3 regions of the Desulfosporosinus youngiae DSM 17734 genome follow, and region 2 is predicted to be linked to each of the others. Evidence: riboswitches for the same ligand, from Rfam matches in the RefSeq annotation. Region 2 holds a riboswitch; each other region holds the start of a gene.

Region 1 (4,774 bases), 130 kb from region 2:
GGAGAGTATAACTACAGCGTCCGCTTTTCCAAAACTCAAAGAATGACCCACTTTGCCAGAAGAAGTACAAATTCCAAGGGGAGTCTGATTCGGTCTGACCTCAATTGCCACACGATTTGATAGTGGTGATTCTCCTGCAAAAATCCCAACCTTGCGAATCCGAGTTGTACGCACAAAGATATCCCCACCGTTTTCCACGATTACATCTCGCGAACGCTTGGCGACAGATTTTCCAACCCACTCTGCTACCGCCCCAGCAACCGCTGCCATTGGCCCAACTCCAGCCAGACGCCCAGCTTCCGCCATAGTCTGGACAATTCCAGGAGCATCTGGTAACACGGGGTAGGGGGTTAAAGCGGTTAAAAAAGCCTGATCCTTTTGAATATAGTCTTCCAGGGGTTTACGACAGGCCTGAATCGTCTCGGCTACCCACTCAACCAATTCAGGGGAGAATCGTTCTTTCCGAACCCCAATATCCAGATCTGTTTCCTTCACAACAAGCTGAAAATGAACTAAATCCTCTTGGCGATGATTCTGCCGATAACTCCGTTCTATATAATCCAATTACAGACGAACCTCCATAGCCCACATTGGGCAGACCTTCACACAAAGCTGGCAAAATACACACTGGTCTCCATCAAAACCTACTTCCATAGATGGGCGTTTCATATATAAAGCACCGGTTGGGCAAGCCCCTGTGCACGCTCCACACATGACACATTTATCTTCATTGCGAACGATTTCTTGATTAAGGGCCTGAACTGATACTCCTAGATCTCGCAAATAGTTTAGCCCATTTTCACTTTGATCTCCGGTAACCTCTAAGATCATTGTACCTTCTTTTTGAGGGTTGACGTCCGCTTTCACGATATTAACCACTAGATCGTAATCTTTAACCAAGCGATAAACTATAGGCTTAACCGAGATGTCTGTCCCAAAACGCAAAACAATTCTTTTCGGCGACACTTTAATCAATCCTCCTTTATACTGTGAGCGATAAAACCATCAGCAGGTGAAGGAAGAGTTTTAACCGGTTCTGTCAACTGAAACTCTCCTTTTTGAATCCACCCTTTTAAGGTAGCGGCAACCTCCCGGGCCCGCGGCAAACTCGACAATGGAGCCGTGGGCACTTCCTTACCATTGACGGCAATCTTCCCGCTCCTGAGATCTGCATAACTGACATATCCCAGATTCCCCGGTGTAAACGAAGGATATGCTTCGCCATAGTCGACGATAGGGGCAAACAGCTCTTCATCCTTCTTAGCAGCATAGCGAGCGATTTCCTCATTTAGAATGGGGATAGGTATGCCAATTCCAACACTGAGCGTTGCACCATATCCCAGATAGCTGGTACCAACAAGCCAGCGAGGGCTCATTTGTTTTAAGTCCCCTGTGAGGGCAAGTGTCCCCCCTGCACTGCCGAGTTCTTTGCCCTCTACATCAATCATAGATGGGAAATGCTGGGTTCCGTTCCAGGCAACATAGCCAATCCCACCGCCAAGGAATATTTTGGTTCCCACTCCGATTGTTTTAAAGTGCGGATCTTTTAAAAGCGGGCTCAGCTGCCCTGCCGTGGAAAAATTGGCATTTCCTAAATGAGGTTTAATCATTCCCATATACGTATATATCGTGCGATTGGTCAGATTTACGGCACAATTGTAATTTTGATAGGCATTGCGAGGATTAAAGAGAATTGCCTCATTGATCTCATCTAACGTAATGGTCGTTTCAAGGCTTCGACGGGGATAACAGTCTGTACCATAGCCTAACGCTTTGAGTTTAACCGGTTTGCGTGCGACGAGGTCAGAAATGACATGCCCGCCCCCATATCTGAATTCACCCGGATAATTGCTGTTTAACGGATCATCTTCATGCATCTCAGTCGCACCGATATAGGCATCAACTGCTGCTATTCCTGTATAAGCAGCGACCCCGTTCAGCCAAACTTTCTGCATTTTCATCCGCGGCTTTGTATGACCAAAACTCAAAAAGGCACCTGAAGAACACATTGGCGCGAACGTGCCTGTCGTAACCACATCAACCTCTTGGGCTGCTTTGGAGAGACCTTTTTCCTCCACAATAGCAATAAGCTCTTCGGCTGTCACAACAACTGCTTTACCAGCTTTGATCTTAGAATTAATTTCCGCATACGTCTTTTCTACACTCATGACTCCACCTCCAGATTTGTTACACCTTCTGCACCTAAATTCCGCCAAGAATTAACCTGTCTCATATCCAAGGTCCAATATGAACTTTGATTAGCTTCAACTAGACTTCAGAGGTAAAATAAAAAAATAATAAATAGAAAAGACCCCTTCTATGATAGAAGAGGCCAAAATCTCATTATTCGACACTCCTCTTATCTGCCAGGAAAATCTCTCCTGCAAGAATTAGCACCATGCTTCGTCCACACCATGGACATGTCGTAGTTTAAAAGCTGGTTGCCGGGCTTCATAGGGCTAGTCCCTCCACCACTCCGGATAAGAGCCTATTAATTCAATTTATTATGCTGAGTCTAACATCTAGCTTATGTTATGTCAATATGGTTTTTTAGATGTTTTTAGAAGTTAATGGTATAGTCTAATTTAATAGATGTAAAAAATTTCATATATAAAACATAATATAATCGACATATTCCTCCATATAATAGTGGTAAGTTTTTTTCATTTTCTTCATGTAGTTAGTCCTCTTCTTTGATCTCCTTAAACTCTAAGGAGATCCTTTTTTATGTCTTTGATAACGCACTTTGTCCTACTTTAACCTTACTCTAACGTGTCATAACTCCTTTGTCCGGGGGTACCCGCATACTGGCAGCCTGGAATGACTGGAATCTTAAAGGATTTTAAATTTGCGGGTAAAGGTCTAATTTAAACATAATTAAGCAACTATTGGGTATTCTAAACGTATTCCAATGTAAAGGGAGGATTACTATGAATCAGCCCAAGCAAGCTAAAAAACCATTTCCTAAGCGCGAAGACCTACCCTTTAACCACCAAGCCGATCAGGACGGGCGCACGGATTATGGCCGGGATGGACAAATAACGTACAATCCTAGCTAATTACAGGGGAGGTATCTAGATGTCAAATAAAGCAACAGATAAAGCTCAAACTGGAAAACCAGATCGAGGTAAAAATTCTCCATTTAAGAAAAAAACTCCTCAAAGCCGGGCATAAGCCCGGCTCTTCACATGAAAAGACTATTGCTCCCCCAAAGACGTCTTAACATGAACATACAAATAAAGATAAGGCATTCTCATGAAAAATGCCTTACCCACAGGAACAACTTGGCAGAAAAAATCATGCTCTCAACTGAAATCAACGGTCAACTTAGCTCTATGACATCCGTAACAGAATCAGCGAGATGTTATTTGCCTTTATAGTAATCGGATATAAGTTCATAGACCTTCCTCAAAATGGACATTTCACTATCGTTATCGGATACCACTTCTTTGTCCATCAGATTATAAATTCTGACTACATCCTCGCCATACCCTTTCCCCGGAACTGCCCAATGTCCATTTAAATCTTCCCAGTTCGGACAACTTCCTCTCTTAATCAAATCAAAACGGGGGTCTACCTTTGGAACTCCTGCCGGCAAAGGATCCGCTGTTGCATAGGCAAATAAGTGCTCTAAGTGAGCCAACACTCCTTCCTCCTTTGTAGAAAATGTCGCGCCTTGAGCTCCGCCTCCTGTAGCCCCAATTCCAGCAAAATTGTTTTGCTCAGCTTTGACGGCCCCATTGAATTTGAGGAAACCGGTTTCCTTTATCATTTGGGCCACCGCATACCCCCATCTAATGTCTAACATTTCCCCATTCTTCTTGTATAGGGGGATAATATCTGGTGCATTAGGATTATACTTCAATAGATACTGCTTACACTGCTCAATAGTGACCGTTTCTTTACCCATTATAGGAGTTTTTAAGACTATTTGGTTTGTCAAATACTCGAAAATATTCACACCGTCTGACGTCCGCTGTACAATCCCCTTTGATGCCTGGCCGCTATCAATGGCTTTTTTCACCTCAGTGATCGCATGGTCCCGAGAACTTAAAGCCATGATCTGCTTACCATCTAATATGACTCGATACATACTATTAGGGTTGGGCAGTGAAGATGTTGATTCTTTGTATTGAATGCCAAAATAATCACAGATCCCTTTAGCGTGAGCTACAGCAAGTGCTTGACGAAAATTAGGTTCCCTTAACTTTTCTGCATCTGCTGTCTTATCGATAAACCCATTCTCAGTCAAAATTGCAGGCATGCTTGTTTCCCTAAGCACCATAATATTCTGGGTTTTTATTCCGCGATTTGTCCATCCTCCAGTTTGAACGAGAAACGGCAATACCTTTTTAGCAGCGATTTCGGCCTTTCCTCCGAGTCCTATGATCAGCACCTCTACCCCTGTACCCCCACCGGCATTTATATGGACAGAAACAAACAGGTCTGCTTTCGCTGATTCTGCTCTCTCGACTCGAGCCCGTAATTCTCCATTTAGGTCATTTTCAAGATGCCCAACAGCGTGATCTCCTTCACGAGTCAGTATTACACTTATCCCATTGAACTCAAGCAATGGCTTGAGCCTGAAGCAAATATCCAGGGTTAGGTCCTTCTCTTTTAATCCATTCCCAACAGCCCCCGGATCATAACCACCATGCCCTGGATCAACACATACTTTCACGTCAAACCCTCCCTTTTCATTCTATTCAAGGAGCTTGGAATGCGTTCAGTCTTAAACACCTTTCAATTTTGAGAATAAATTCTTGCCTGGAGT
Region 2 (4,774 bases):
AAGAAATTTATGGGGCGGACGGAGTTAACTTTGATAAAACGGCTCAAGCTTCCATAAAGAAATATGTCGAGTTGGGGTATGGCAATTTGCCAATCTGCATGGCCAAAACACAATACTCTCTCACAGACGATGCCGCTCGATTAGGGCGGCCGACGGATTTCACGATCACCGTCCGGGAAGTTCGTCTTTCGGCCGGAGCGGGATTCCTGGTTGCAATTACCGGTGCAATTATGACCATGCCGGGACTGCCGAAACGGCCTGCAGCAACGAGAATGGATATTGATGCAGAAGGAAGAATCACGGGATTGTTCTAAGCAGAACTGCGAAAAGGTGCATAAAAAGAAACAAAGTTGTCCGATGTCCGGACAACTTTGTTTTTAAAGCTTGATAAACTTGTTATTCAGCGGGCACCCAGGTCATAGGGAGTTTCTTGATAGACGTAGTAATTCAGCCAGTTTTGAAAAAGAAGATTAGTATGGGAGCGCCAGTTGTGAATGGGTCTTCGGGTTGGATCATCATTTGGGAAATAGCTTTTGGGAAGAGCAATGGAAAGCCCTTTAGAGATGTCCCGGTCATATTCTTCTTTCAAGGTTAATGTATCGTATTCAGAATGTCCTGTTACAAAGACTTGTCGTCCATCCTTGGATACGACAATGTAAATGCCGGCTTCGTCCGACTCTGATAAAATCTCTAATTCAGGGTGTTTTTCAAGGTCGGAGTGCTTAATTTCCGTGTGGCGGGAATGGGGAACATAAAATTCATCGTCAAACCCTCTGAGAAGCTGCATCCCATTTAAACCGCTCTTATTAACATTGTGTTTGAAGATACCAAACATTTTCTCAGGGAGAGGGTATTTAGGAATCCCATAATGATGATAAAGACCTGCTTGTGCTCCCCAGCAAATGTGAAGTGTGGAGGTTACGTGGGTTTTTGTCCAAGCTAAGATGCTTTTAAACTCTTCCCAATAGGTGACTTCCTCAAATTCCAAGTGTTCAACCGGTGCTCCGGTTATAATCATACCGTCAAACTTTTGGTTTTCGATATCACTGAACCTTTTATAAAAGGAATCTAGGTGTTCTTGGGTTGTATTTTTAGATGTATGTGTGTCTATGCGCAAAAGCACAATATCAACTTGCAAGGGGGAATTGCCGAGCAGTCTTAAAAGCTGTGTTTCCGTGGTTTCTTTGACGGGCATGAGATTGAGAATAACGATTTTTAAAGGACGAATGTCCTGGTGAAAGGCGCGTTCTTCCCCCATCACAAAAATGTTTTCTTGATGCAGTATATCCAGAGCGGGCAGATTTTCAGGTATTTTAATGGGCACTGGCAAAACTCCTTTCCAGGTGTGAGGCTCGATGCAGGACAGATGAATTAAGTCTCGTTTGAGCTTGAGATTATGCTTGCTGGCTTGCCGCTAAAGCTTGGTCTAAATCATAGAGCAGGTCGTCAATGGTTTCGATTCCGATGGATACGCGGATCATATCCGGGGAGACTCCTGCGCCGCGTTGGGCTTCTTCATCAAGCTGTTGATGGGTGGTGCTTGCTGGATGAATAACCAAGGATTTGGCATCCCCGACGTTGGCTAAATGAGAAAATAGCTTAAGGCTGTTAATAAATCGTTTTCCCTCATTCAGACCGCCTTTAAGGCCAAAGGTGAAGATTGCGCCAGGCCCTTTAGGCAGGTATTTCTGAGCCAGTGCATGATACGGGTTTTTTTCAAGACCCGGGTAGTTAACCCAAGTGACTAAGTCATGCTGATCGAGAAACTCTGCCACCTTTTTGGCGTTTTCAACATGGCGTTCCATGCGTAAGGGGAGGGTTTCCAATCCTTGCAAGAGCAAGAACGAGTTAAACGGGGAAAGGCAAGCCCCGGTGTCGCGGAGAAGAGAGACTCTGGCTTTGGTGATATAGGCAGCATTACCACAGGCTTCTGTAAAGACAATACCATGGTAGCTGGGGTCCGGCTGACTGAGTCCGGGGAACTTGCCGTTGTTCCAGTCGAATTTTCCTGAGTCAACAATTACTCCTCCAATGGAAGTACCGTGTCCGCCAATGAATTTAGTAGCAGAATGCACTACGATGTCCGCTCCGAACTCAATAGGCCGGCATAAATAGGGGGAAGCGAAAGTATTGTCAACAATAAGCGGAAGACCGTTTTCGTGAGCAATACGGGCAATTTCCTCCAGGTCGGCAACATTGATGAGTGGATTTCCGATGGTTTCTGTGTATAAAGCTTTGGTATTTTCCGTGATTTTAGAACGGAATTCTTCCGGTTTATCAACATCAACGAAGTGGACTTTGATGCCAAGCTTAGCGAATGTATAGGCGAATAATGTGAAAGTGCCGCCGTAAAGAGAGCTGGAAGCCACAATTTCATCCCCGGCTTGGGCGATGTTTAAAAGAGCATAGGTTATGGCGGCTTGGCCGGAGGCAGTGGCAAGTGCTCCGATCCCCCCTTCGAGCAGGGCGATACGCTGCTCAAAAACGTCTTGGGTAGGATTCATGATCCGGGTGTAGATATTGCCTGGTTCTTTTAAGCCGAATAAATTGGCAGCATGATCTGTGTCGTTGAAGACGAAGGAGGATGTCTGGTAGATGGGAACGGCGCGTGAATTTGTGGCGAGATCCGGGCTTTGCCCTCCATGCAGGGAAATAGTTTCGATACCTGGTTGTCGTGTGTTAGTCATGATAAATCCTCCTAGTTTTTTTTAGTTGAGATACTGCTTGGGAAAACCGATGAGCCGGATCAAGGATGAAAAAGGTTTAAATAAAAACGACTGCTTCAAGAGAAGCAGTCGTCATGTTATTTAACGCGCTACTCTCATCTCTCAGAACCTGGGGTTCTGCTGGAATTAGCACCTCATAGCTTACGCTATCGGTTGCCGGGCATCATAGGGCCAGTCCCTCCGCCGCTCTTGATAAGAGAAAATTTGATATTCTATTGTTTTACTTGGAATATAGCTTACTATAAAACAAATTTCTATCGATGTCAACGTGAAATTCCTGCTAAATTCTGGGTGTGACAGGGGGCGAAATTTAGAGTAAATGAGCTGAATATACCCCAGGAAAACCCTACAATGATGCTGATAAGGATATTGTCTGGAAAAATGGGGAAGATTGTAAGGAATAGGACGTTGTAGAATCCCAGGAAAAGCAGTATCATTATACAAACTATGTTTGTTAAGAGATCCTAAATGAGGTGTAATCTGTGATTATAAATGATCCTTTAAAAATCTTTGTTACCATTGTTGAAAATAAGAATTCTTCTGATGCTGCAGAGGAACTTTACCTATCCCATCCTGATGTCAGTTTACAAATCCAAGGCTTAGAAGAAGAACTTGGCACAAAGTTGATTGATAACTCGTCAAACCATTTGGAGCTCACCCAATCGGGTGAGATATATTATGAATACGCTAAGCAAATTTTGCAATTGCAAGATAAGGCTAAACAGGAAATTAAGAGAATCTCAAATGTGGTCACAGGAAATTTGAGAGTGGGGGCCAGCTATACAATTGGAGAATACATTTTGCCCTTTGTAGTGGCCGAATTTGCTGCTCAATATCCGAAAGTGGAAATTGAAACCTCGATTGCTAATACGAGAGAGATAATTCGAGGGGTACAGGCTAATCACTTAGACATTGCCCTTGTGGAAGGAGAAGTTGATCATTCGGACATCCTTGTCCGCCCTTTAATGGAGGATGAAATTATTTTATTAGTACCAAATCAACATCCTTTAGCAAGACTTCCGATTGTTACGTCTGAGCACCTTCAAGACCAAGTATGGATTCTCAGAGAAAGCGGTTCCGGAACTCGTGCGTTTAGTGACAAGCTTTTCAAAGAATGGGGTATTCATGTCAGAAAGTCTTATATCTTTGGAAGTGGCCAAGCCATTAAGCAGGCTGTTACGGCTGGGTTAGGAATTGCCCTTGTCTCACGTTGGATTGTACGAAAGGAGCTCAATGCGAAAGAATTTAAGACGATCAGAATTAAGGGAAATCCCCTTACGCGTTCTTTTTACTTAATAGGACCGAAAAACCAGGAAACGTCCGAGGCCAGGGAAGTTTTTACGGAACAACTCTTAACCTTGGAGTCTGCTACATGGAGAAAGCTGAGCAAAAAGGGAATCGCAATTTAGTAGCTGGAGTTAACCAACCGTTGTAACTTGTCTTGTGAAAGGGAGACTGTTTGTGGGGAAGAGGAATAACAGTTTATCCATGATCCCCACTAGAATTATTTAAACATCAATATCTTGTATATCAACAGCATCATTACTTATTACCACTAATCCCGTCTCCCCTGTGAGCTCAGGATCATGAATTACCGTGTAGGATTTTTTCATTTTTCGGGCGAGTTTAAGGTACTTATCGGTAAACTGAGGGCTTAAGCTGCCATTTATAAGCATTCTTGAGCTTTCCCTATGACTTAAGGCTTTTTCTATTTCGGGATAGATGGATTTCTCAGCAACTTGTTTTTTGGTTAAACGCCGGATTATGCGTTCGCGGAATTCTCCAAGATAGTTGATTTTTTCGTCGCGCTTTAATTCAGGTATACCGTGGATGCCAACAGCTACTCTTTGCATAGATGGATCCATATTGGCTAAAGTATCCGTTTTATGATCGGATTTCATAAAAGACCTCCCTTTGGGTTTACTAATGACTATTTATATAATTTACCGTTATTTTAAGGATATGTATTGCGTAGACTAAGTCATTGGTTATCATAGGCAATGGCGATCTATTTCAGGCTAGAACGAGAGACATAAAGAGCCGCGCTA
Region 3 (4,774 bases), 220 kb from region 2:
AGCTAGCTTTTGTAGAGCGGGATCGTCTTTACGAGTGTCCTTGACAACTAGAATATTAGCATAAGGAGAGTCTTTGTCTTCCATAATAATGGAATCATTGATTGGGTTAAGTCCGCCTTCAATGGCGAAATTTGTATTGATTACTGCGGCATTAACTTTAGGATCTTCAAGCACTCTTGGAAGCTGAGGAGCGTCGAGGGGAGTAATTTTAAGTTGCTTGAGGTTAGTCTTAATATCATTAACGGTTCCTTTGATGCCTACTCCATCGTTTAATTGAATGACGCCGGCTTTGGCCAGGAGGGCAAGGGCGCGGCCGCTGTTAGAAGGATCATTGGGAATGACTATGGTATCTCCATTTTTGAGGTCTTCCAGTTTCGTGATTTTTTTAGAGTAAACCCCCATTGGTTCGATGTGGACATTAGCAATGGAAACATTCTTCAGGGAGTGATCTTGGTTAAAGGAGTCCAGGTAAGGAGTATGTTGGAAGAAGTTAGCGTCGATATCACCTGTATCCAAGTCCAAGTTTGGGCGGACGTAATCAGTGTAATTCACGATTTGAAGGTCAACGCCTTCTTTGAGAAGAGCAGGTTTAATGTGTTCCAGGATTTCAGCATGAGGGATTGGGGTTGCCCCAACTTTAAGTACGGTGCCAGAGGACTTGTCGGAGCCACAGCCGGAAAGCACGAGGGAAAGAGAGACGAAAACAGTGAGCAAAAGGGCAAAACAGCGATGATTCTTGATTCTTGACATAATTTCTTCCTCCTATTTGTTTCATTTCTTTTGGACAGGGTTGCCTTTTCTAGGATGCAGGTAAAGCGTGGGACGGGTTCATAACTGAGGATTTAATGAGTAAGCTTGCGTGCCAGTGTGGTTCCCAGAGATTGTATGATCTGAACAATCACGACAAGAATGACGACGGTGATGATCATAATATCGGTTCGGAAACGGTTGTAACCATATTGGATGGCCAAGTCTCCTAACCCACCCCCGCCAACAGCACCGGCCATAGCGGTGTAGCCGATGACACTGATTGTCGTGATGGCAACGCCTAGAATCAGTGAAGCTTTTGCTTCAGGAAGAAGAACTTTTTGGATGATTTGTTGGGGGGAAGCTCCCATTGATAAAGCCGCTTCAATGACGCCGTAAGGAACTTCTTTGAGAGAACTTTCCACGACTCTGGCCACAAAGGGAGCAGCTGAGATGACGAGAGGAACAATAGCTGCAGTTGTACCGATCGATGAGCCAATAATGGATTTAGTGAATGGGATTAAGGCTACCAATAGGATGATGAACGGAGCGGAACGCAAGATGTTGATGACGGTGCCTAAAGTCCGCTCGACCCATGGATTGGGCATGATGTGCCCGGGAGAAGTAATGACCAAAATAATGCCTAAAGGAAGTCCCAGCAGGTAAGCCAGTACCGTGGAAGCGAGTACCATATAGAGGGTTTCGCCGGTTGCCGGTATGACAAGCCGGAATGAATCAATCCAAAAAGTCGCCTGAAAAAGCAGGGATGAATCAAAGCCCACGATGAATCACCTCCACATTTAATTTGCGAGATTCCAAGTAGCGATGGGCTGTTTTGATTTGTTCGGGGTTTCCGAGAAGTTCGATGGTAAGTGTACCAAATAATGTGGACCTCAAGTGGTCGATGCTTCCATAGAGAATATTGGCCCGGACATCGCAAGAACGCAGTAAGTCAGTGATGATTGGATCTGAGGCCCGTGAACCGAGAAATTGTATGCGAACAATTTCCGAATCTTTGTGAGTTGCAAGCTCCTGTAAAAGGTCGGCTGGAAGTTCGTTCGGAAAAACAGTTGAGATAAACTGGCGGGCGATATCTGACTGAGGTTTAATAAAAACAGATTCGACAGGACCGTTTTCAACAATGTGTGCGGCATGAATAACCGCAACATCCGTGCAGATTTCTTTGACTACTTTCATTTCATGGGTAATCATCACAATCGTTAAACCAAGTTTCTGGTTGATATCCCGCAAAAGATTGAGAATAGAAAGGGTGGTCTGCGGATCTAAGGCTGAGGTGGCTTCGTCACATAAGAGGACTTGTGGCTTGGTGGCGAGTGCCCGGGCAATTCCAACCCGTTGTTTTTGGCCGCCGCTTAATTGCGCAGGATAAACAGACGCTTTATCTTCGAGACCAACTAAATGGAGTAATTCTTTGACCCGTACCGAGATTTCCTTCTTAGACACTCCGGCGATTTCCAGGGGGAAGGCAATGTTTTCCTCTACGGTCCGTGATAGAAGAAGATAAAAATGTTGAAAGATCATGCCAATATTCTGACGCGCATGACGCAGTTCCTTGCCGGAAAGCTGTGTCAGGTCTTGGCCGGCGACAATGATGTGACCACTCGTTGGTTTCTCGAGAAGGTTTAAGCAGCGCACTAATGTGCTTTTTCCTGCACCGCTCAATCCAATAATCCCGTAGATGGACCCCTGCGAAATGTTCAAGGATACATTATCAAGGGCAATGACGTTCCCTTGACGAGAAGAATATTGCTTTACTAATTGTTTAATCTGAATCAAAGGTTATTGCTCCTTTGCATAATTAATTTATGCCCAGCGGTTTTATACACAACAAAACTCCGCGAAGAAAACCCGCGGAGTACCATTCGGTTTTCCTCTTATCTCCCAGATTTCTCTGCAGGAGTTAGCACCGTGCAAAAATGCCGGTTGCCGGGCTTCATCGGGCCAGTCCCTCCACCTACTCTGAATAAGAGTCTACTATGAGGTTTTACTGTGTCTAAGAATTACTAAAGCTATCCATAGTTTAGCATAGGGAAGATAGGGTTGGCAAGAGATAAAATTTATACGGGTTTAATTTATACTTGAACTAAAAAAGCTTGACAATAACACAACACTTTAATAGATTAAAGGGAGACAGTGACCTTGTTCAATTATTTGGGAGGGGAAAGCCATGTCAAGCGATGAGCGTTTACAAAATCCCTTAAATGATGCCCTAGTAGAAGCCGTTTTATTGCTTAAGAGCAAAGAAGAGTGTTATCGGTTCTTTGAAGATATCGCGACAGTTGCTGAAATCAAGGCTTTGGCTCAGCGTTTGGAAGTCGCTAAGATGCTGCAAAGGAACGAGACCTATACCGCAATTACGGAAAGAACCGGAGTAAGTACTGCAACGATCAGTCGTGTGAAGCGCTGCTTGAATTTCGGAGCAGATGGTTATCAGCTTATCTTACGGCGTTTAAAGGAGCAGAACGCACAGAAAAATGACGGTCATGAAGGAGAAGCATAAATGTTGAGAACGAATTTAGGGTTGCGTATACCAAAGGGCATGCGGGATCTATTACCTGAGGAAATCGCTGTTCAAGAGGAGTTAGAGGAAAAAGTTCTGGCCCTTTTCCGGCAGTGGTCTTATCAGAAAGTATTGACTCCAACCTTGGAATATTCGGCTTGTGTTCAGCCGGATGTTGACCAGGACGATTTGCTGTACAAGTTTTTTGACCGTGAAGGGCATATATTAACCTTACGCCCCGAACTGACGATACCGATCGCCCGTCTTGTCGGTACACGTATGAGGGGGGGAGAATTTCCCCTGCGCTTATGTTATGGTGCAGATGTCTATCGAAATACCAATGTCAGGCACAGAGAGTTCCGACAATTGGGTGTAGAACTGGTGGGTTCTGACCAGGAACTGGCAGACGCTGAAGTGATTGCCCTTGCTGTAGAAGCTATCGCAGGTTTGGGCCTGGAAAATTATCAATTTAATCTGGGACATATGGGGATTTTTTCGGGACTCATGCTGGAAGCCGGAGTGGATGAGGGGATACAGGCCAAATTAGAAGAAGTATTAGCTCGTAAGGACATGGTGGGCGTGGAAAGCTGTGTCAGACAAAGTGGATTACCGGGACGGGTTCAGGAGCTACTGCTTCGGTTACCCCATTTTCACGGGGGAGAGGAAATTCTGGATGAAGTCCTCGGTTGGAGTGAGAGACCCGCAATTCGGGCAGCAGTCGAAAGTCTAAGGAGAATTTATCAGTATTTAAATGATTTTGGTGTTCAGGAGAATGTGTCCTTAGATCTGGGAATACTTCGGGGTTTTTCATATTATACTGGGGTGATTTTTGAAGGGTATGTTCCGGGAATAGGTTTTCCGGTCGTTGAGGGCGGACGTTATGATGCCTTATATGCCGACTTTGGTATCCCTCAGCCGGCAACCGGGTTTGCGATACATTTAGGCAATCTCTTGGAACAATTTCCGCTGCCAAATGTCGAGGGAGCAGATGTCTTAGTTTATGGATCCGATGCGAAGCAGGTCATTCGCCGGAGCCAGGCTTTGAGGGCCTTGGGGAAACGGGTAGAGATGTCTCTCGGAGTTTTAGGCAATGATGAGGCAGGGAAAATAGCGCGGCAAAAGAATATTGCTCAGGTTTTATGTGTTGATGGAGAAAGTTTGTGAAGACAAATAATTTGAAATAATTGGATGAGTTCAGCACTTTTTTAGGCTGGAATATTATATAATGACATATTGGAGATACATCTGGATAAGGGGTGTAAAAATTGCGTAAACTTGCGGTACTTACAGGCGGGGGAGATTGTCCGGGGCTCAATGCGGTGATTCGGGCAATTGCTAAGAGTGCACATGGATATGGACTCGAAGTGCTTGGAATCAGAGATGGTTTTCGTGGAGCGGTAGAAGGGGATTTTGTGCCCCTTTCTCTGCGGGAGGTTTCGGGTATTTTACCACGTGGCGGCACGATTTTAGGAACAACGAATCGAGATAACCCTTTTGCTTATCAAA

The links. A riboswitch is a leader RNA that binds a small molecule or an ion and turns the genes downstream of it on or off. The one in region 2 is predicted to bind S-adenosylmethionine.
Region 1: another riboswitch for S-adenosylmethionine. It lies ahead of DESYODRAFT_RS01645 (homocysteine biosynthesis protein); the one in region 2 lies ahead of DESYODRAFT_RS02175 (homocysteine synthase).
Region 3: another riboswitch for S-adenosylmethionine. It lies ahead of DESYODRAFT_RS03160 (methionine ABC transporter ATP-binding protein); the one in region 2 lies ahead of DESYODRAFT_RS02175 (homocysteine synthase).

What each region holds. Positions count from the first base shown of each region.
Region 1 covers NZ_CM001441.1:319,122-323,895, reverse strand. The annotation lists gene DESYODRAFT_RS01655 (UPF0280 family protein) at 1-564, opposite strand, end outside; gene DESYODRAFT_RS01650 (NIL domain-containing protein) at 565-966, opposite strand; gene DESYODRAFT_RS01645 (homocysteine biosynthesis protein) at 972-2,168, opposite strand; SAM riboswitch class I at 2,357-2,487, opposite strand; gene DESYODRAFT_RS29450 (hypothetical protein) at 2,931-3,059, shown strand; gene DESYODRAFT_RS01640 (N-acetylmuramoyl-L-alanine amidase) at 3,365-4,681, opposite strand.
Region 2 covers NZ_CM001441.1:445,328-450,101, forward strand. The annotation lists gene DESYODRAFT_RS02165 (formate--tetrahydrofolate ligase) at 1-314, shown strand, start outside; gene metA (homoserine O-acetyltransferase MetA) at 401-1,324, opposite strand; gene DESYODRAFT_RS02175 (homocysteine synthase) at 1,395-2,687, opposite strand; SAM riboswitch class I at 2,819-2,925, opposite strand; gene DESYODRAFT_RS02180 (LysR family transcriptional regulator) at 3,212-4,135, shown strand; gene DESYODRAFT_RS02185 (YueI family protein) at 4,235-4,627, opposite strand.
Region 3 covers NZ_CM001441.1:661,411-666,184, forward strand. The annotation lists gene DESYODRAFT_RS03150 (MetQ/NlpA family ABC transporter substrate-binding protein) at 1-750, opposite strand, end outside; gene DESYODRAFT_RS03155 (methionine ABC transporter permease) at 843-1,529, opposite strand; gene DESYODRAFT_RS03160 (methionine ABC transporter ATP-binding protein) at 1,519-2,544, opposite strand; SAM riboswitch class I at 2,640-2,738, opposite strand; gene DESYODRAFT_RS03165 (YerC/YecD family TrpR-related protein) at 2,936-3,268, shown strand; gene hisZ (ATP phosphoribosyltransferase regulatory subunit) at 3,269-4,432, shown strand; gene DESYODRAFT_RS03175 (6-phosphofructokinase) at 4,534-4,774, shown strand, end outside.